DNA from 2 places in the Vagococcus intermedius genome. Region 2 is predicted to be linked to the other one. Evidence: a T-box and tRNA genes for the amino acid it is inferred to sense, from the RefSeq annotation. Region 2 holds a T-box; the other holds one or more tRNA genes.
The links. The T-box of region 2 lies ahead of tyrS (tyrosine--tRNA ligase). A T-box ahead of a tRNA ligase gene usually reads a tRNA of that ligase, here a tRNA-Tyr.
Positions count from the first base shown of each region.

Region 1: it has a tRNA-Tyr gene. The T-box ahead of tyrS (tyrosine--tRNA ligase) is inferred to sense a tRNA for this amino acid. The anticodon was not compared.

Region 1 covers NZ_CP110232.1:818,287-828,113, reverse strand. Annotated here, with positions in the region: gene OL234_RS03825 (DUF308 domain-containing protein) at 24-479, shown strand; gene OL234_RS03820 (cold-shock protein) at 667-867, opposite strand; gene OL234_RS03815 (hypothetical protein) at 1,429-1,704, opposite strand; gene OL234_RS03810 (ABC transporter permease) at 1,719-2,462, opposite strand; gene OL234_RS03805 (ATP-binding cassette domain-containing protein) at 2,452-3,051, opposite strand; gene OL234_RS11035 (ATP-binding cassette domain-containing protein) at 3,015-3,308, opposite strand; gene OL234_RS03795 (LytTR family transcriptional regulator DNA-binding domain-containing protein) at 3,662-4,624, opposite strand; gene OL234_RS03790 (hypothetical protein) at 4,684-4,857, opposite strand; tRNA gene OL234_RS03785 (tRNA-Leu) at 5,014-5,097, opposite strand; tRNA gene OL234_RS03780 (tRNA-Cys) at 5,111-5,181, opposite strand; tRNA gene OL234_RS03775 (tRNA-Gln) at 5,196-5,267, opposite strand; tRNA gene OL234_RS03770 (tRNA-His) at 5,278-5,350, opposite strand; tRNA gene OL234_RS03765 (tRNA-His) at 5,373-5,445, opposite strand; tRNA gene OL234_RS03760 (tRNA-Trp) at 5,464-5,534, opposite strand; tRNA gene OL234_RS03755 (tRNA-Tyr) at 5,544-5,624, opposite strand; tRNA gene OL234_RS03750 (tRNA-Phe) at 5,628-5,703, opposite strand; tRNA gene OL234_RS03745 (tRNA-Asp) at 5,741-5,817, opposite strand; tRNA gene OL234_RS03740 (tRNA-Glu) at 5,854-5,925, opposite strand; tRNA gene OL234_RS03735 (tRNA-Ser) at 5,949-6,035, opposite strand; tRNA gene OL234_RS03730 (tRNA-Asn) at 6,070-6,143, opposite strand; rRNA gene rrf (5S ribosomal RNA) at 6,155-6,270, opposite strand; rRNA gene OL234_RS03720 (23S ribosomal RNA) at 6,362-9,274, opposite strand; rRNA gene OL234_RS03715 (16S ribosomal RNA) at 9,536-9,827, opposite strand, start outside.
Region 2 covers NZ_CP110232.1:1,207,134-1,216,960, forward strand. Annotated here, with positions in the region: gene OL234_RS05560 (CynX/NimT family MFS transporter) at 1-332, opposite strand, end outside; gene OL234_RS05565 (FadR/GntR family transcriptional regulator) at 440-1,093, opposite strand; gene msrB (peptide-methionine (R)-S-oxide reductase MsrB) at 1,339-2,307, opposite strand; gene OL234_RS05575 (linear amide C-N hydrolase) at 2,510-3,520, opposite strand; T-box leader at 3,735-3,932, shown strand; gene tyrS (tyrosine--tRNA ligase) at 3,988-5,262, shown strand; gene OL234_RS05585 (phosphoglycerate mutase family protein) at 5,366-5,890, opposite strand; gene OL234_RS05590 (GNAT family N-acetyltransferase) at 6,093-6,527, shown strand; gene OL234_RS05595 (ROK family protein) at 6,537-7,442, opposite strand; gene OL234_RS05600 (hypothetical protein) at 7,543-8,265, opposite strand; gene OL234_RS05605 (ATP-binding cassette domain-containing protein) at 8,237-9,130, opposite strand; gene OL234_RS05610 (GntR family transcriptional regulator) at 9,108-9,494, opposite strand; gene OL234_RS05615 (VOC family protein) at 9,714-9,827, shown strand, end outside.

The DNA of each region.
Region 1 (9,827 bases), 390 kb from region 2:
ATACTAAAGTTAGGAGATTTTTTATGAATAATGTTTTAAATCAATTCAAACGCTTTGCCATACTACGAACCATACTTTTTATTAGCTTAGGTGTTTTATTATTAGCTAACCCACAATTAGTGATCAAAAGTTTTGTTTATATCGTTAGTGGTTATTTAGTAGTCTTAGCTATTCTCAATATCTTAAAGGCGCTAAAAGAACATCATAGTAGCTGGGTAAGTTATGATTTCATTACTGGCTGTATGTACCTTCTTTTAGGAATTATCGCGTTTGTTTTTTCAAAACCTCTGATTAGTTTCTTACCTATTGTTTTGGGACTATTGACAGTCCTAAACGGTTTATTACATTTAGGGAGTGGCTCTACAGTCAAAGAAGTTAACCCACGCTATCGAATTAGTATCATATCTTATAGTATTATCTTGATATTAGCAGGATGTATCTTAATCTTTAACCCTTCAAAAGTGTTATTCTCTTATTAAGAATTTTTGGTGGACTACTTATTTTTATGGGGACAGCAGAACTAATAAATTATATCTTTCAGGTTCGAAAATTTTAAATTAAAAAGAAGCCTAGAACTTTTAAAAGTTCTAGGCTTCTTTTTATATAGTCAATCAAAATAAAAACAACTAGGCCAAAGCCTAGTTGTTAAATAATCAATAAATGGGATTAGTTTTTAACGATGTTAGTCGCTTGTAATCCACGTTGACCTTCTTCTACGTCGAAAGTCACTGCTTGACCTTCTTCTAAAGTTTTGAATCCTTCACCTTGGATAGCTGAGAAGTGTGCGAACACGTCTGAACCGTCTTCTTGAGTGATGAAACCGAAACCTTTGTCTGCGTTAAACCATTTTACTGTTCCTTGAGCCATGTGTATAATCTCCTTTTGCGCAAAGCGCTTTATATTGCAATAAATGTCGATGCTACAAAAGAGGTGTTTCAGTACAAATTAATGTAGAAGTTAACTCTTATATGTTGTATCAAACATATTACTCTCTTAGTATAACCCATGACTATTAAAATGTAAAGCCTTAATCACAAAATAATTAAAAACGTTTTTATAGCTTTCTGTATTCTTATCTCTTCAAAAAAAGAATTATCGAATTAAATAACTATGAGCGTTCGTTTAATTCAAAATAAAATAAAATTGTAACCTACTTTTTTTACTGAATAATGAATAAAAGAAAAAATTTCTTACCATTGGTGAGTCATCATTCATTAAATTATATTAAAAAATAATTTGTTCATTAAATTTAATTACTTTCAGGTTTTTTTAGCTTAACGAAAATGATGTATCTTTTATATTGGTGGTCGGGGTCGGTCGAACTGGCACGACCTTGCGGTCACAGGATTTTGATCGCTATTATTTAAAACGCTTTTACTCTATATCCTTTGATTTAAAAGACTTTGGTGTACCTTAATACGACTTAACTTATTTCAAATAATACTCTGTATAAAAACAGTTACAATATCTTTCCAATGTTTCTACACTAGCTTTTAATACTGCCATCTCAGCATTTTTATCTCCCCCAGCACCGCCTAAAACCATCGGTTTCCCAAAATTGTGATCTTTTAGCAAGTTTATTTGACTAATATCTCCAAGCATCGATGAAAATATTCTATATTTTGGTTCGCCTAATACGTTGGGGATTTCTATTATATTTTTCATCAATCCAATTTTGTCTGATGATAGTTTTTCTATATCCATATAAGCCTCCAATATTATTTAGTAATTTCAATTCCTTTCTTTCTAAAAACTACATAAAAAATGCCAAAGCATAAAAATAGTTGTCCCAAAACAACTGTCCAATCTAACAGTGAAAAACTGATGGAATAATTATTAACTAATCTATCAACTTTATCTGATATGATTCCAGAATAAAGAAAATGAGAAACTTTCTTAACCACTGGACTAACCATTTTTAGCGATGGAATAATCACTAACGGAAGCATAATTGGCACAGTAATCATTGAAGTAACTTGTACTTTGTTAGATATAATTCCAACTGCACTACCAATTGCAAGGCTAGTAAGTGCCATTATAGATGCTAAAACTGTGTATAGAAGCCAACTAGTGAAAGTAAAGTTTACCCCACTTAACGGAATAATAAGTTGATTGACCAAGAAAATAATAATAAACGCTGGAAGGATAGAGCTAATAATATATTCAGTTGATGAATAAGTTGATGAAACTAATGACCTTAAGGTGTTTTTTTCTTTATCTTCTGTTATTGGAAGGCTAGTAATCATTATGGCTGACATAATTGAATTGAATGTTAAACCAAAATTCAATACAAAAGCTGGAATATTTATTTCTGCTCCAGCTTGTGAATCTTCCATCAAATACTTTAACGTGATAACTACAATTATTGCCATTCCGGAACCAATAATTGCTTGAAAGTTTTTCATTAATAAAACAAATTTTAATTTACTTAATACCCATATTTTCTTAAGTTTAAATTTCATTAAGTCTCTCCTTCTTTTTTACTAATTTAACAAAAACAGATTCCAAATTTGGCTCATTTGAATGTATCGTTAAAATTTTATTTTCTTTTATTAAATTACATAAATTTAATAAATCTGATTGATTTTGTCTAAATATTAGCTGTTCATTTTTTTGTAAAGTAACAGTATATTCCTTTTGTTCCATATGTTTAATGCAAATTTCATTGGGCGTCCCCACTTCAATTAAACTCCCTTCATTTAACATACCAATTCGATCGCAAATAAATGATCCAGCAGACATATTATGGGTCGCTAAAATAATTGTGCTTCCTTTATTTTTTAAATCTTGAATAATCTTTTCTATTGTTTTTGCTGTAATTGGATCTAGACTGCTAGTCGGCTCGTCTAAAAAAAGTACCTCAGGTGAATTAATTATAGATTTAAGAAAAGTCACCCTTTTCTTCATGCCTGTTGATAAGCTTCCAATTTTTTTGTTTTTATAAGGTAAAAGTGAAGCAGAATCCATTAAATTAAGAATTTTTTCTTTTTTCACTCCATAAATCTCTCCAAACATCATAAGATTTTGAAATACCGTAATATCTTCATACAAACCAGAAAAGCTACTCTGAATACCAATTTTTTTTTTGTTGCTACACTTAATTCTAATACTGATTCATCCAGAATTTGAATTTCACCTTCAAAAGAATTAATTAATCCTGATAATGAATTTAAGAATGTTGATTTTCCTGATCCTGAAGGACCTATTAAGCCAAATATTTCTCCCCTCTTTATTTCTAATGAAATATTTTTTAATGCTTTAAATTTCCCGTACTTAACAGATAAATTTTTCACTTTAATTATATCCATCAACTCTTTCCCTCCGTTTCATTTTCATTTAACAATTTAAATATACCTGATTTATTAACCTTTGGTACACCATTTAACCGTAGGAAGAGATATTATTCACTTGAAAAGAGGAAGATTACAGGTAAGAGGAGCATTAAAATTCACATATTAGCAATTCCAAAGATCATTAATACGAATAAAAGTGAGCAAACAGTATCTGATGACTACTTCTCAAAAAATACTTTTTTATATTTCTATCATATTTTTTATGTTGTTATTAACACCATAAAAATAAAAAATGTGTTCAAAGCATAACTTTCACGTTAAGCCTCAAACACATTTTTAAAGTAATTCTAAATTAATGTTACTAAATACTATATCCAATTAAATTGTTCTTTCAAGACTGACATTTTATTTTTTGAAAGTGGAACCTGAGAATTATTTTTGTCAGATAAAACTAAGGTAGAACTATTTTTTGTATAACTTCTCATTTCTATAACTTTTTGAAAATTAATCAAATAAGACCGGTGACTACGAAAAAAACCAAAATGTTCTAGTTTTTGTTCAAGTTCTGAAATTGAATATGTTGTCTCATATGTTGATTCATCTAAATATATATAACATATTGAATTTATTACTTCAATGAAATTTATATCACTCGGATTAATAAAATAAGTGACTCCATTTTTCTTACTTAATATTTTAGTAATCTCATTTTTATTTTGTATCTGCTTTATTTCTATAAATTTCCTTTGCTCATTTAGCAGTAATAATTTATCACATTTAAATTCTTCTAACATTTCTATTGTAGGCAAAAAGATAATGACCGAAATATCATAGCTAGATAAAATTTCTAAACAATTTAGATACATTTTAACTTGATTTACAGTAAGATCTAGTAAAGGATTCTGTATAAGAAACAAATCTCCATGTCTAATAAATGAAGCTAGTAATTGAACTCTTCTTATTTGTCCCAAATTAAGCTTGCTAATTCTTTCATACCTCACATCTGATAAAAAAAATAAATTAAATAATTTCTCTTTATTAAAACTTGCTCCAATATTTACTTCATCACAAAAATTAATAAAACAATTAACACTTAATTTTTCATAGTACTTATCTTCAGAATAGATATAAATTGTTTTAGAAGACTCATTTATTATTTCGCCGCTAGTAACAGATTCTTGGTTTGAAAATATTGATATCAATGTTTTACTAATGGCATTTTCTACTTGTATCCATGTGATATCCCCTTTTTTAATAGTGAGATTTACAGAATTTAAAATTGGTGAACCTTTATAATTTTTAGTCACATTATTAATATTTAAAATATTCAACCTATCTCACTTCTTTTCAATTCATTAAATTATATTAAAAAATAATTTGTTCATTAAATTTAATTACTTTCAGGTTTTTTTAGCTTAACGAAAAGATAGTACATCAAAATAGAAAAGACACCTGTCCCACTAATAAGTATTTTCCAGTTATTATAAAAATATGATAGAAATAAAAGAACTATTACAACAGATACATAAATTAAAATTGTTAAATTTAATTGCTTACTACTCATGATAACTCTCCTCCTATTCTGGTAACACAAAACTGTCTATCCATCAAGAAACTACCTAGTAATATAATACTAGCAACTCTACTTCTATTAGTCAATGTATTATGAAAAACAAAAAAAAGATACAGCAACATTCCGAAAACGTTGTTGTATCTTTTATACCGGTGGCCGGGGTCGAACCGGCACGACCTTGCGGTCACAGGATTTTGAGTCCAGCGCGTCTGCCAATTCCGCCACACCGGCTAATTAATAAAAAAGGCGGTAACCGGATTTGAACCGATGATAAAGGTTTTGCAGACCTCTGCCTTACCACTTGGCTATACCGCCATATTTATATAAAACTGGGCTAGCTGGATTCGAACCAACGAATGACAGAGTCAAAGTCTGTTGCCTTACCGCTTGGCGATAGCCCAAAATGAAATAGGCGGATGATGGGAATCGAACCCACGCGTGTCGGAACCACAATCCGATGTGTTAACCACTTCACCACATCCGCCATATTTAATATTAAAAAAAAGGGCGGATGATGGGAATCGAACCCACGCGTGTCGGAACCACAATCCGATGTGTTAACCACTTCACCACATCCGCCATATTTAATATTTAAAACAGGGGTAGTAGGAATCGAACCCACGCTGACGGTTTTGGAGACCGTAGTTCTACCGCTAAACTATACCCCTAACATGTAATGGAGGAAAGTGGATTCGAACCACTGAACCCTAAGGAACGGATTTACAGTCCGTCGCGTTTAGCCACTTCGCTATTCCTCCAAATGGTGGCTTGAGACAGAATCGAACTGCCGACACCTTGAGCTTCAATCAAGTGCTCTACCAACTGAGCTATCAAGCCTAATTTGAAAATTATAAATATTCATATTTAATATAAATGGCGGTCTGGACGGGACTCGAACCCGCGACCTCCTGCGTGACAGGCAGGCATTCTAACCAGCTGAACTACCAAACCACTATAATTTTCATCAATATTAAAATTAATATTGAATGACCCGTACGGGAATCGAACCCGTGATACCGCCGTGAAAGGGCGGTGTCTTAACCGCTTGACCAACGGGCCTTAAGACACTTATTACTTTAAAACGGAGAGTAAGGGATTCGAACCCTTGAGACAGTTTCCCGCCTACACGCTTTCCAAGCGTGCTCCTTCGGCCTCTCGGACAACTCTCCAGGTTGATTTTTCCTTGAATCTATTTTAAAGTTACTCCGGCAGTAGGACTCGAACCTACGACATCATGATTAACAGTCATGCGCTACTACCAACTGAGCTATGCCGGAATAATATCTAAGCGTGGCGACGTCCTACTCTCACAGGGGGAAACCCCCAACTACCATCGGCGCTAAGAAGCTTAACTTCTGTGTTCGGCATGGGAACAGGTGTATCCTTCTTGCCATCATCACCACACTCTTAGATATTTATTAAATTGAGTAATTGCTCACTCAAAACTGGATGTTAAAGCTTAATCAAAACATTCCTTGATCCTACGTTTAAATTCTTGGTTAAGTCCTCGACCGATTAGTACTAGTCCGCTCCATACATCACTGTACTTCCACTCCTAGCCTATCTACCTGATCGTCTCTCAGGGGTCTTACTTTCCGAAGAAATGGGAAATCTCATCTTGAGGGGGGCTTCACGCTTAGATGCTTTCAGCGTTTATCCCGTCCACACGTAGCTACCCAGCAATGCCCTTGGCAGAACAACTGGTACACCAGCGGTGTGTCCATCCCGGTCCTCTCGTACTAAGGACAGCTCCTCTCAAATTTCCTACGCCCGCGACGGATAGGGACCGAACTGTCTCACGACGTTCTGAACCCAGCTCGCGTGCCGCTTTAATGGGCGAACAGCCCAACCCTTGGGACCGACTACAGCCCCAGGATGCGACGAGCCGACATCGAGGTGCCAAACCTCCCCGTCGATGTGGACTCTTGGGGGAGATAAGCCTGTTATCCCCAGGGTAGCTTTTATCCGTTGAGCGATGGCCCTTCCATGCGGAACCACCGGATCACTAAGTCCGTCTTTCGACCCTGCTCGACTTGTAGGTCTCGCAGTCAAGCTCCCTTATGCCTTTGCACTCTACGAATGATTTCCAACCATTCTGAGGGAACCTTTGAGCGCCTCCGTTACTCTTTAGGAGGCGACCGCCCCAGTCAAACTGCCCATCTGACACTGTCTCCCGCCACGATAAGTGGCGCGGGTTAGAATGGTCATAACACAAGGGTAGTATCCCACCAACGCCTCCTTCGATACTAGCGTACCGAGCTCTACGGCTCCTACCTATCCTGTACATGTGTCACAAACATTCAATATCAAACTACAGTAAAGCTCCATGGGGTCTTTCCGTCCTGTCGCGGGTAACCTGCATCTTCACAGGTACTAAAATTTCACCGAGTCTCTCGTTGAGACAGTGCCCAAATCGTTACGCCTTTCGTGCGGGTCGGAACTTACCCGACAAGGAATTTCGCTACCTTAGGACCGTTATAGTTACGGCCGCCGTTTACTGGGGCTTCAATTCTGAGCTTCGCATAAAGCTAACCCATCCTCTTAACCTTCCAGCACCGGGCAGGCGTCAGCCCCTATACGTCATCTTTCGATTTTGCAGAGACCTGTGTTTTTGATAAACAGTCGCTTGGGCCTATTCACTGCGGCTGGTCCGGAGACCAGCACCCCTTCTCCCGAAGTTACGGGGTCATTTTGCCGAGTTCCTTAACGAGAGTTCGCTCGCTCACCTTAGGCTACTCGCCTCGACTACCTGTGTCGGTTTGCGGTACGGGCAGTTGTATTCTAACTAGAAGCTTTTCTTGGCAGTGTGACATCAGAAACTTCGGTACTTTATTTCCCTCCCCATCACAACTTGTCCTTAAAGACGTAAGCATTTTACTCACATCAAGACTTGTTGCTTGGCCACACACTTCCAGTCGTGTGGATTTCTTAGCCTACTGCGTCCCTCCATTGGTCAAACAAATACTACTGGTACAGGAATATCAACCTGTTGTCCATCGCCTACGCCTATCGGCCTCGGCTTAGGTCCCGACTAACCCTGGGAGGACGAGCCTTCCCCAGGAAACCTTAGTCATACGGTGGACAGGATTCTCACCTGTCTTTCGCTACTCATACCGGCATTCTCACTTCTAAGCGCTCCAGTAGTCCTCACGATCTACCTTCAACGCCCTTAGAACGCTCTCCTACCAATGTACAAAAGTACATTCCACAGCTTCGGTAATATGTTTAGCCCCGGTACATTTTCGGCGCAGGGTCACTCGACTAGTGAGCTATTACGCACTCTTTAAATGGTGGCTGCTTCTAAGCCAACATCCTAGTTGTCTGTGCAACCCCACATCCTTTTCCACTTAACATATATTTTGGGACCTTAGCTGGTGGTCTGGGCTGTTTCCCTTTCGACTACGGATCTTATCACTCGCAGTCTGACTCCCGGATATGAATGGATGGCATTCGGAGTTTATCTGAATTCGGTAACCCGAGATGGGCCCCTAGTCCAAACAGTGGCTCTACCTCCATCATTCTTAATCCGAGGCTAGCCCTAAAGCTATTTCGGAGAGAACCAGCTATCTCCAAGTTCGATTGGAATTTCTCCGCTACCCACAGCTCATCCCCGCACTTTTCAACGTACGTGGGTTCGGTCCTCCAGTGCGTTTTACCGCACCTTCAACCTGGCCATGGGTAGATCACATGGTTTCGGGTCTACGACAACATACTCAAGCGCCCTATTCAGACTCGCTTTCGCTACGGCTCCGACTCTTCATCTTAACCTCGCATGCTATCGTAACTCGCCGGTTCATTCTACAAAAGGCACGCCATCACCCATTAACGGGCTTTGACTTGTTGTAGGCACACGGTTTCAGGATCTATTTCACTCCCCTCCCGGGGTGCTTTTCACCTTTCCCTCACGGTACTGGTTCACTATCGGTCACTAGAGAGTATTTAGCCTTGCGGGATGGTCCCCGCGGATTCCGACGGAATTTCTCGTGTTCCGCCGTACTCAGGATACTCATAGGTGTGTGATCAATTTCGCCTACGGGGCTTTTACCCACTACGGCTGACCTTTCCAGGTCGATTCGACTATCCATCACAACTACCATATTTGAGTCCTACAACCCCAAGAAGCAAGCTTCTTGGTTTGGGCTCTTACCGTTTCGCTCGCCGCTACTAAGGTAATCGAATTTTCTTTCTCTTCCTGCAGGTACTTAGATGTTTCAGTTCTCTGCGTCTCACCTCATATACCTATGTATTCAGTATATGATGACAGCCTATGACAGCTGCCGGGTTTCCCCATTCGGAAATCTCTGGATCATAGCTTACTTACAGCTCCCCAAAGCATATCGGAGTTAGTCCCGTCCTTCATCGTCTTCTAGTGCCAAGGCATCCACCGTGCGCCCTTATTAACTTAACCTAATTTACTAACATTAATGTTAGATTTTTGACTTCCACATGTAGCGATACATGCTCCATCAATCCTTTAAACAGCGTTTTGAACTTTGTTTAAAAACTCTATGAATAGTACTAATGTACTTATCATCAACGCGGTGTTCTCGGTTTGTTTTGATTAATTATATCTTTAACTATCCAGTTTTCAATGAACAATAAGTTTGAGAGTAGACCTCTCAAAACTGAACAAAGTGACTTACCTGTAGGATTCCGTTATATTCCTTAGAAAGGAGGTGATCCAGCCGCACCTTCCGATACGGCTACCTTGTTACGACTTCACCCCAATCATCTATCCCACCTTAGGCGGCTGGCTCCAAAAGGTTACCTCACCGACTTCGGGTGTTACAAACTCTCGTGGTGTGACGGGCGGTGTGTACAAGGCCCGGGAACGTATTCACCGCGGCGTTCTGATCCGCGATTACTAGCGATTCCGGCTTCATGTAGGCGAGTTGCAGCCTACAATCCGAACTGAGAATGGCTTTAAGAGATTAGCTTGGCCTCGCGACCTTGCGACTCGT
Region 2 (9,827 bases):
GAGATACCAACTAAAGCTGTTCCCACAAATAAATTAATCACACCTGGTAAAGATCTAATAACTAAGCCAATACTTAAAACAAACATTGCCATCAGTAACGTTCGTTCAATCCCAAATTTACGAGCATTTAATGGTGCTAAGATTGAAACAAGGGCGAACGCCAACAACGGTGTTGTAGCTACCATTCCTGCAGTAGTCGAATTTAACTGGTATGATTGACTTATATTTTCAATTAACGGTCCCACTGATGTAAGTGGCGCACGTAAATTAGTCGCAATTAAGACGATTCCTATTAATAAAATAATAGACTGACGTGTTGTTCTTTCTTTCATATATACTTCCTCCTTTTGTTTAAATGTTGGACATTTGGACAATTAGAATAATAACTCGTTTTACTGTATGTTGTCAATAAAAAAAGGAAGAAGCTTATGCTTCTTCCTTAAAGGGTAATGATTTTTGCTGCAAGACTTTCAGATAAATGACTATCTTGATCAATAATAGCCTGAATTAACTCTTCATGAAGTTTATTGGATAGCTCCGCATTGTGATAACCTTCATCTGTTAATTTGGATAATAAAACTTGATAAATATAACTAGTCATTGCTTGATATAATTCAAATAATACACTGTTATGGGCGGCTCTAGCTATTTCTAAATGAAAAGCCCCATCAGTTTCTACTAAGCGTTCCAAATCTGCTTGATTTTCTAGCCTAACTTGCCAAGCATTTTTTATGATGGCTAAATCGTTCGCTGTACGATTCTGAGCAGCTAAATATGCCAAATTTTTTTCTAAAAAACAACGAGCTTCAATCACCTCTTCAGCTTTAGCTAAGCTTAATTGATGATACATATTAGCTTCAAACTTACCACTTGCTAAGACATAAGTCCCATCACCCGGTCTTGCTTCTAATACACCAACTTGAATTAAAGATTGTAAGGCCTCTCTAATCGTATTTCTGCTCACTTCAAATTGCTTAGCTAACTGAGATTCTGTCGGTATTTTAGTCCCAATTGGCCAGGATTTTGATTCTATTTTAATTTCGATTTCGTTAGCAATTTGTTTGGTTAAAGAAAGGCGTACTGGTTTTTTCATCTTACTTCCTCCTCAATGTCTTGCATTTAATAAGCAGTTTTTATATTGGCTAGACAATTATATTAGTAACAATTTAATTAATATTTAAATTGTTGGTGAATTTCATTTAGTCATTTGCTATTTTACGCTATTTTTAAATATCTGGCTATAAAAATTAAGCACCTTTGCCTGCTTGACTTAAATTGATAATCAAAAAACTCTTAATTGTCTAATGATAATGACAATTAAGAGTACACATACATATCTTAATTAAGTATTGGTAAATAATCAGCATAGCCAGCGGCTCGCATTTCCGATTTTGGAATAAATTTTAGAGCCGCACTATTGATACAAAAGCGTTGACCTCCGTCCTCCTGAGGGCCATCATCAAAAACATGTCCCAAATGAGAATTAGCTAATTCACTGCGTACTTCCGTCCTTTCTTGAAAAAGGTTGTTATCTGTATGATAGGTAACAGCCTTCGGTTCGATTGCTCGAGTGAAGCTAGGCCAGCCACAACCTGAATCATACTTATCGGATGAACTAAACAGTGGGACGCCACTCACGATATCAACATAAATTCCTGATTCAAAAGTCTGCCAATATTCATTGGAAAATGGTGGTTCAGTGGCATTTTCTTGCGTTACTTGATAGGAGTCAGAAGATAATATATGACGTAACTCTTCCTTAGTTTTTTGCTGATAAGTAGCCGTTTGATTCATCAATGGCTCTTCAGCTTTGGAAAGATTAATGCAACAATACCCGTAGGGGTGCTTCTTCAGGTATGCTTGATGTGTCTCTTCTGCTCTCACGTAATTTTTAATTTCATCAACTTCTACGACTAAAGGATCTTCATAAATAGATTGCATCTCTAACAACCAGGATTCTATGATTTTCTGTTGCTTATTACTGACAAAATAGATCCCTGTTCGATACTGACTTCCTTGGTCATTTCCTTGTCTATTTAATAATGTTGGATTGATTACCTTAAAAAAATACTCTAATAAATCAGTGAGTGGTAATTTTTCACTATCATAGTAAATTTCGACAGCTTCTGCATGCTGGGTATGTTCCAATAAATGATAATTAGTTTCAGGTACCTTGCCATTAGCATACCCCACTGACACTTTTGTCACACCAGCAATTCGATTAAAATATTCTTCTAATCCCCAAAAACACCCACCGGCTAAATATATCTTCTGACTATCATGATCTTCCTTAACATTTAGTTTCACAAAAAAGTCCTCCTTTTGTAAGTTACATACATTGCGAACATTACTAACAACTTTCTACAACAATTCAACTAATTTAGTTCATTATTTATTAACTTAGTATACTAGACAATTCTCGTATAACCTATTAACTTAACTTGGTAGAATAAATTCTATAAAAAAATACTTATTCTGACTATCTAATTCAGAATAAGTATTTTTTTAGTTAATCCACTGATTTTAGAGATAAGATTGTTTGCTCTTTTGGCAGCTCATAAATGGTCGCGGACTTAGCTTCTAAGTCTAGCTCATTCAAATTAACCTGATGTAACGCTCGATCAGCTTTACTCGAAACATTATAAGTTAATTTTTCATTGTCCATTACAGCTGTATAATGGGTAGTATCACAAAGCTTAGTTTGTGAATTATACACAGTTCCTTCCGGGACGTCGAAATGTGATAAAATATGAAAAGCTTCTGTTACAGCTTGCTCTGAACTCAATTGTTCTGGCATATGACTCACCATATTTGCTGCACGTACAAACCTTGAAGGTGGTGTGAAATCTCCAGGTATGCCCAACAAACCTGATCCTTCGCCAAATCTTCTAACTTCTAATTCAGAAAAATGATTAGTATCTTTATTTTCTGATTGAATATGGACGTAATTACGTAAGTTGGTTAAATGCCACTGAAAATCCGGTGAATTGGTCATAACACCTACTGGGTTATCGATCACTTTCAATGATTTGTTAAGTGGTTCAATGATGATTTTTTCCCCAGTCTTATCGTAAAAGGCAAAATGGAAAGTTAAAGATACTGGTAAACTAGAGGCCTCTTCTAAATCGTACAAATAAATCGAGGTAATCTTTTTTTTAATATCAGCAATTGAGCTGCAAGTAGCCAAGATATAGGAAATAAACATGTCTGAGCGTAGTGCTACTTTATCTTGATCAGACGTAATTGGATAGTCTGGATAGTCAGCGTCACCTGCAAAATAATTAGCGCAGCCAATCAGCCCCTCTTCATTAATTCCATCGAAAAAAGCATACGTATCATCTTCGTAAATAGTCGTTCCTATAAAAGCCTTTTCAGAAATCAATTGATTATTATGTAAGTCTGTTCGGTAATTGAAATTTCTAGGGATAAATACTGGGACAAAATTCATCGGTGAGGCAAACTCCATAGTTCTGCCAGCTGCTAAACCGTTTGGACTTTTAACAAAGATTGTTGTACACATCAAAACACTCCCTTTTTATCAGATTATTATTTTTAAAAGGCACATTTTAAACAAAGTAAGCGTATCTAATTATCAGTTTTTTGTCAACTAGTTACTCTCTATAACGAGATAGCCTATTAATACTTATTTTGAGAGTCAGTAAATCAATCAATATAATGGGTCACTTTGTTATTGACAAAAAAATCATGCTAGTCTAGACTAGTAAGTAATCAAATAAACTATTTTAGTTGAGTTTAGTAGTTTCAGATCACTGTTTTAGAGAGACAACGGATGCTGGAAGTTGTTACATATACTGAAATGAATTACGCTCTTTTATCAAACTAAATGACTCATTCTCATTACGAATGAAAAGCGGCAATTTTTATCAATTGCAAGTTGGGTGGTACCACGGAACTAATACTTCGTCCCTACAAGTCAAAGACTTGTAGGGACTTTTTTATTACTAACTATTAAGGAGAGATTGTATAATGACTATTATTGAGGAATTAACTTGGCGTGATGCCATTAACCAACAAACAGATGCTGAGGGCTTAAAAGAATTGATTAACGAAAAGAAAATTGGCTTATATTGTGGAGTTGATCCTACTGGCGATAGTATGCATATCGGCCACTTAATTCCTTTTATGATGATGAAACGTTTCCAATTACATGGTCATCATCCGCATATCGTGATCGGTGGGGCAACTGGAACGATAGGCGATCCTAGCGGTCGTACATCTGAACGTCAATTACAAACTTTAGAGCAAGTTCAAGCGAATGTTGATGCCTTAACTGCTCAAATGCAACACTTATTTGATTTTGATGATGTGACTTCTCAAGGTAGCTTGACAATGGTTAACAACTACGATTGGACTCATGATATGAGTTTATTAGATTTTCTACGTGATTATGGTAAAAATTTTAATATTAATACTATGTTGGCTAAAGATATTGTTTCAAGTCGGTTGGATACGGGTATCTCATTTACTGAGTTTACTTACCAAATTTTACAATCTATGGATTTTTTACATTTATACCGTAAACATGATGTTCAATTACAAATTGGTGGTGCTGATCAGTGGGGAAATATTACAGCAGGACTAGATTTAATTCGTAAAAAAGAAGGAACAGAAGCAAAAGCCTTCGGTTTAACTATCCCATTAATGTTAAAAGCTGACGGAACTAAGTTTGGTAAAACGGCTGGGGGAGCCGTTTGGTTAGACCCAAATAAAACATCACCTTTTGAATTTTACCAATTCTGGTTAAATCAAGATGACCGTGATGTTGTAAAATACTTAAAATTCTTTACCTTTTTAACACAAGCGGAAATTCAAGCTCTAGCAGAAAAAGTTGAAAACGAGCCACATCTAAGAGCAGCTCAAAAAACTTTAGCCGCTGAGATGACACGTTTTGTTCACGGACAAGAAGCATTAGATGAATCTCTACTAATTACGCAAGCTTTATTTTCCGGTGAAGTTAAACAGCTGACTGCCGATCAAATTGGTGAAGGGTTTAAAAATATGCCTTCTGCTGAACTTACGCTGTCTGAAGACTTATCTTTAGTTGATTTCCTAATTGAAACAAAAATTGAACCTTCGAAACGTCAAGCTCGAGAAGATATTAAAAATGGTGCGATTACCGTCAATGGTGATAAGCAAACAGATGTAGACTTTATGATGACGCGTAGTAATTCATTTGATGAACGCTTTATCCTAGTTAGAAAAGGTAAAAAGAAATATACTTTAATACATTTAACTAAGTAAATAAAAAAGACAGCCTATTAGGTTGTCTTTTTATTTACTTTCGATAGACTCTAAAACTTTTGTGAGTATTCAGTAATGGGTGAGTTACCTGCTTTATCATCAGTTAAATCAGATAACTTAAATCATTTATTTTATGAATGATATGTTGACCTGTTTCAGTTATTTCTAAAAATGACACACCGCCTTCTACTCCAGAAAATGTTGCCTCTTTTAAACCGTGCAACTCTCTATCTAAAAACATAGCGTGAAAAAGTGATAGAATTTCTCCATGAGATACAATAATAATTGTTTTGTACTCGAAGGTTAATACTTTTTGGTAAAATGGCACGAGCTGATCCCAAGCCGAATCCACAATATTTTTGTCAGAAATATTAGTCCTCAGCCCTTTTTCATAACCGACTTTGACTATATTTAATAGATTATTTAAAGCAGCTGTGGTATTTTTAGCTCTTAATAAATCAGATGTATAAAGAACTATTTCCTCATCACCAAGTTCTTTCAACAAATTTTCAGCAATTTTATTAGCCTGTTCTTTACCAGTATCTGTTAAATCCCAGTCTATTAGTGATTCAACCTGATGATTATAATTATTTACTGCTTCTGGGTGTTGAACTGTTATGATTTTCATAGCCTTCCCTCATTTCAACCTAATTTTAACGTTTCTTTATTTTCAGATTATCACATCATTGAAATTACAACAAGCCTTACCCTCCCTTAAGAAAATATATCATTTATTCAGAAAAAGTTCCCTTGCTTTCTACTACTATAAAAACTATGATAAAATAGTAGTAGTGATGATTACGAGTTATTTTACAGGAGGTTATGTTCTCATGATTATTTTAAAAACAGACGATATAAACAGTCAAATTTATCAAGATGCGCTGGCTATCCGTAAACAAGTCTTTGTAGCCGAACAAAATATTCCTGAAACCATTGAAATTTCAGAAGAAAACCAAGCCGTTTATTTTGTCTCCTATAACCACCTTAAACAGCCCTTAGGAACATGTCGTATTAAATTGGTTGCCAATAATACTTATAAAATACAACGTTTTGCAGTCTTGAAAAGTGCTCGTAAACGACATATTGGCACACGTCTTTTAGAAGCTGTCGAATCATATGCAAAAAGTAAACATGTTACAGCCATCAAATTAGAAGCACAGTGTAGCGCTCAAGGCTTTTATGAACGATGTCATTACAATCCTACTAGTGATATTTTTTACGAAGCTGGGATTCCTCACCAAGAGATGAAAAAAGAACTAGTCTAATTTATTAGACTAGTTCTTTTTCTCTAAGTAGTTAAAATTAGCTACTGCGCCTAGTAAATTAGCACGATTTCCTAACTTAGACTGTTTAATTATAGGTTTTACCAAAGGTAATTCGGAAATTTCCATAATCCTATTTATTTCTTGTTCTAAGTAGTCAAACAATAAAGATTGCCTACTAATACCGCCACCGATAGAAATGATTTCTGGATCTATAATTGTTTGTAGGTTAAATAACTGCTTAACAAAAACTTTAATGTAGTTTTCAAATAATTTTACTGCATATTTATCGCCTTCAGTTAGTTTTTCAAAAAAGTAATAACCGTCGACTTCTGTTTTTTCTTTCCCTATTAAATCAGCGTAGTGATGACATAGCATTTTAGAACTACAAATCATAGCAAAAGAATCTTTCTTAGCGTCTGAATCTGCTTGTGTTTGAATCGATGAAAATTCACCTGCACTTAAATGATGACCTTTTAGCAACGTATTGTTAACGATAATTCCACCACCAATACCTGTTCCAATAACTAAAGCGATGCCAGTCTCTGTCCCTTGTAAAACTCCTAACCATTTCTCTCCTAAGGCTGCACATTTTCCATCATTTTCTAAAGCGACTTTTGTTTGACAAGCTTCTTCTAATAATTTTTTGACATTTTGTTGATGGAGAAATTTTAAAGCGCCACCATGTAGCATATAACCCGTTTTTGAGTTCACCACCCCAGGTAGACTAACAGCAAGTGGTAAAGGTTGATTGCCTGCCAATAATTGATAGATAGCGCTTATTTTTTCTAAAAACATCTGTTGATCTGTTGGTGTTGGACAATTATTTTCTTGCTTAATATTTCCTAAATCATCAATTAAAGCGTATTTAATTGCACTACCTCCAATATCAAGACAAACATAGTGTCTTACTCCCATAAATCACCCTCCTTTATTCATCATAATATTATAACATATATCCAGCCGTAAAAAATACCAGCCAACCAACTAAAAGATAGGTTGATTGGTTGGTATTTTTTTATCTAAGCGATAATTTTCGGGTAAGTAATTTTATTATGACAGTCAAAGCTAAACTAATGACTAGAGCTATAACCATCACAGACCATTGATTATTCTCAATAAAATACAGCATATCATTAATGATTGGATAAATTCTTTCCGCTACAAAATCTGCTGCAGCTATAATAATACCCAGTATCGTGATTATTAGGATAATAGATGTTATTATGACACTTTTAATTGAAAATCGCTTGATTAGTGCGACAAAAAACCAGGCTATAAGGCTAAAAATAAACAGTTTTAATGCTTCATAAACTATCTGTGCTATCGGATCAAGTAGTATACTATCAATAAATAACCATTTGTTACTAATTGGTTTGACAGCAACTATGAAATTTAGCAACCAGGGATACACTATCATCTGGATGATAGATACAGATATTGCTACAAAAATCATCATTAGCAAGTTACCAATAAATTGTGTTTTACGAGAAATATTAAACTGGGAAAAAATTGTCATACCTTGATTAATAACACTATACCATAGTAAAAATACCATTAAAATTATTGTATTTTGCATAGCTGATTCCGCGATAGAAATTGTTAGTGGCTTAGTGTCCCCAGTTAGGAAATTAAAAATAAGCGGTATGATAAGATCTAATAAAATCCACATTGTTAATGTCACTACTACCCAAGGACCTAGACTTTTAAGATTATACTTTAATACTTTGCTTAATTTCACGCCAATCACGCTCCTTCATTGAAGTTAATTCGATAAATATTTTTTGCAAGTCAACACTTTTAACTTGGATGGATGGCGGGATATCACCAACATTTCCGTAAACATAAATAGTTTGTTGATTCCCTATAGCTTCGCGACCCACAATTGATAAGCCTTTAGAGATTTCCTGGATATCACGAATCGCTCCTGTTAGTGCCCAAGACTTTTCTAAAATAGTTTCAGCCGTTTCATTTACTGAAATAACCCCTTCATTTAAAATTAGAACCGTATCAATCATATGTGATACCTCTTCAATTAAATGGGTCGAGATAACAAATGTTCTTGTTTTTTTTGAAAAATTATCTAATAATTCTTTATAAAAAAGCTCTCTGTGATTAGCATCTAAACCTAAGGTTGGCTCATCAAAAAAGATAAATTTAGCTGGAACACATAGACCCAAAATAACATTTAAGATAGAACGATACCCTGTAGATAGCTTGTCAATTCGTTGCTTAACATCTAATTCAAACACCTCAACTAAATGATCACATAAAGCCTCATCAAAATCTGGATAAAAACTTTTAGCTAGTTTAAAATATTTATTCACCTTCAAATGGTCACTATTATTAAATAGTAGCGTATCATTTATTAAAAATAGTTCTGCTAGTAAGTCATCCTTTTCAAAAATGACCTCGCCATCTAACTTAACTTCTCCTTTGTTTGGGAGAACACGATTATTAATTATATTTAATAAGGTACTCTTCCCTACCCCATTCCGCCCTAATAAGCCGTAAATATGCCCCTCTTCTAAGGTACATGAGATATTTTTTAACACATCTATCCCGCTATATTTTCTTTGAATATTACGAATTTCTAATTTGGTCATTATCAAATCCCCTTTCTATTAAGTTAATTAGCTCTTGTCTCTCCAAACCTAAACGTTTTGCTTCTGTTATTAATTTATTTATATCATGTTGAATAAATTGATTACGCCTTTTTTGATAAATGGTATCACTCCCAGAACTAGTGACAAACATTCCTATTCCACGTTTTTTTTCTAAAATATTATCTGCTACCAAAAGATTCATCCCTTTTAAAACTGTTGCTGGGTTGATATTGTATGCTTTTGATATTTCAGTTGTGGATGGTATCTGTTCACCTATTCCGAAACTGCCCCGTAAAATTCCTTCCTCAATCTGCGATGAAATTTGCTGGTACAAAGGGATATTACTATTAAAATCAAAATCCATTATTATGACACCTCTTTTCAAAAATAATCAGAAGTTACAAGCTTAAGTAGGTAATTAGTCAATTACTCATGTAACTAACATTACAACATCTACAAAATAAAGTAAACCATTTTTCTATTCTTTTTTTATAAAATTAAGTTAGTCAGTACAAAACTTATTTTTTGTAAGTTTGTTGTTTTAGAGGTATAATTTACTTACTAAAAGAAAGCAGGTGTTCTTATGAACTTAAATAATTTAAAAATAAAAGAAGTCACACTAAATGTTACTAGTATAGAAAGGATGATAACTTTTTATACTGAAAAAATAGGCTTACATATTGGGAAACAAACTATG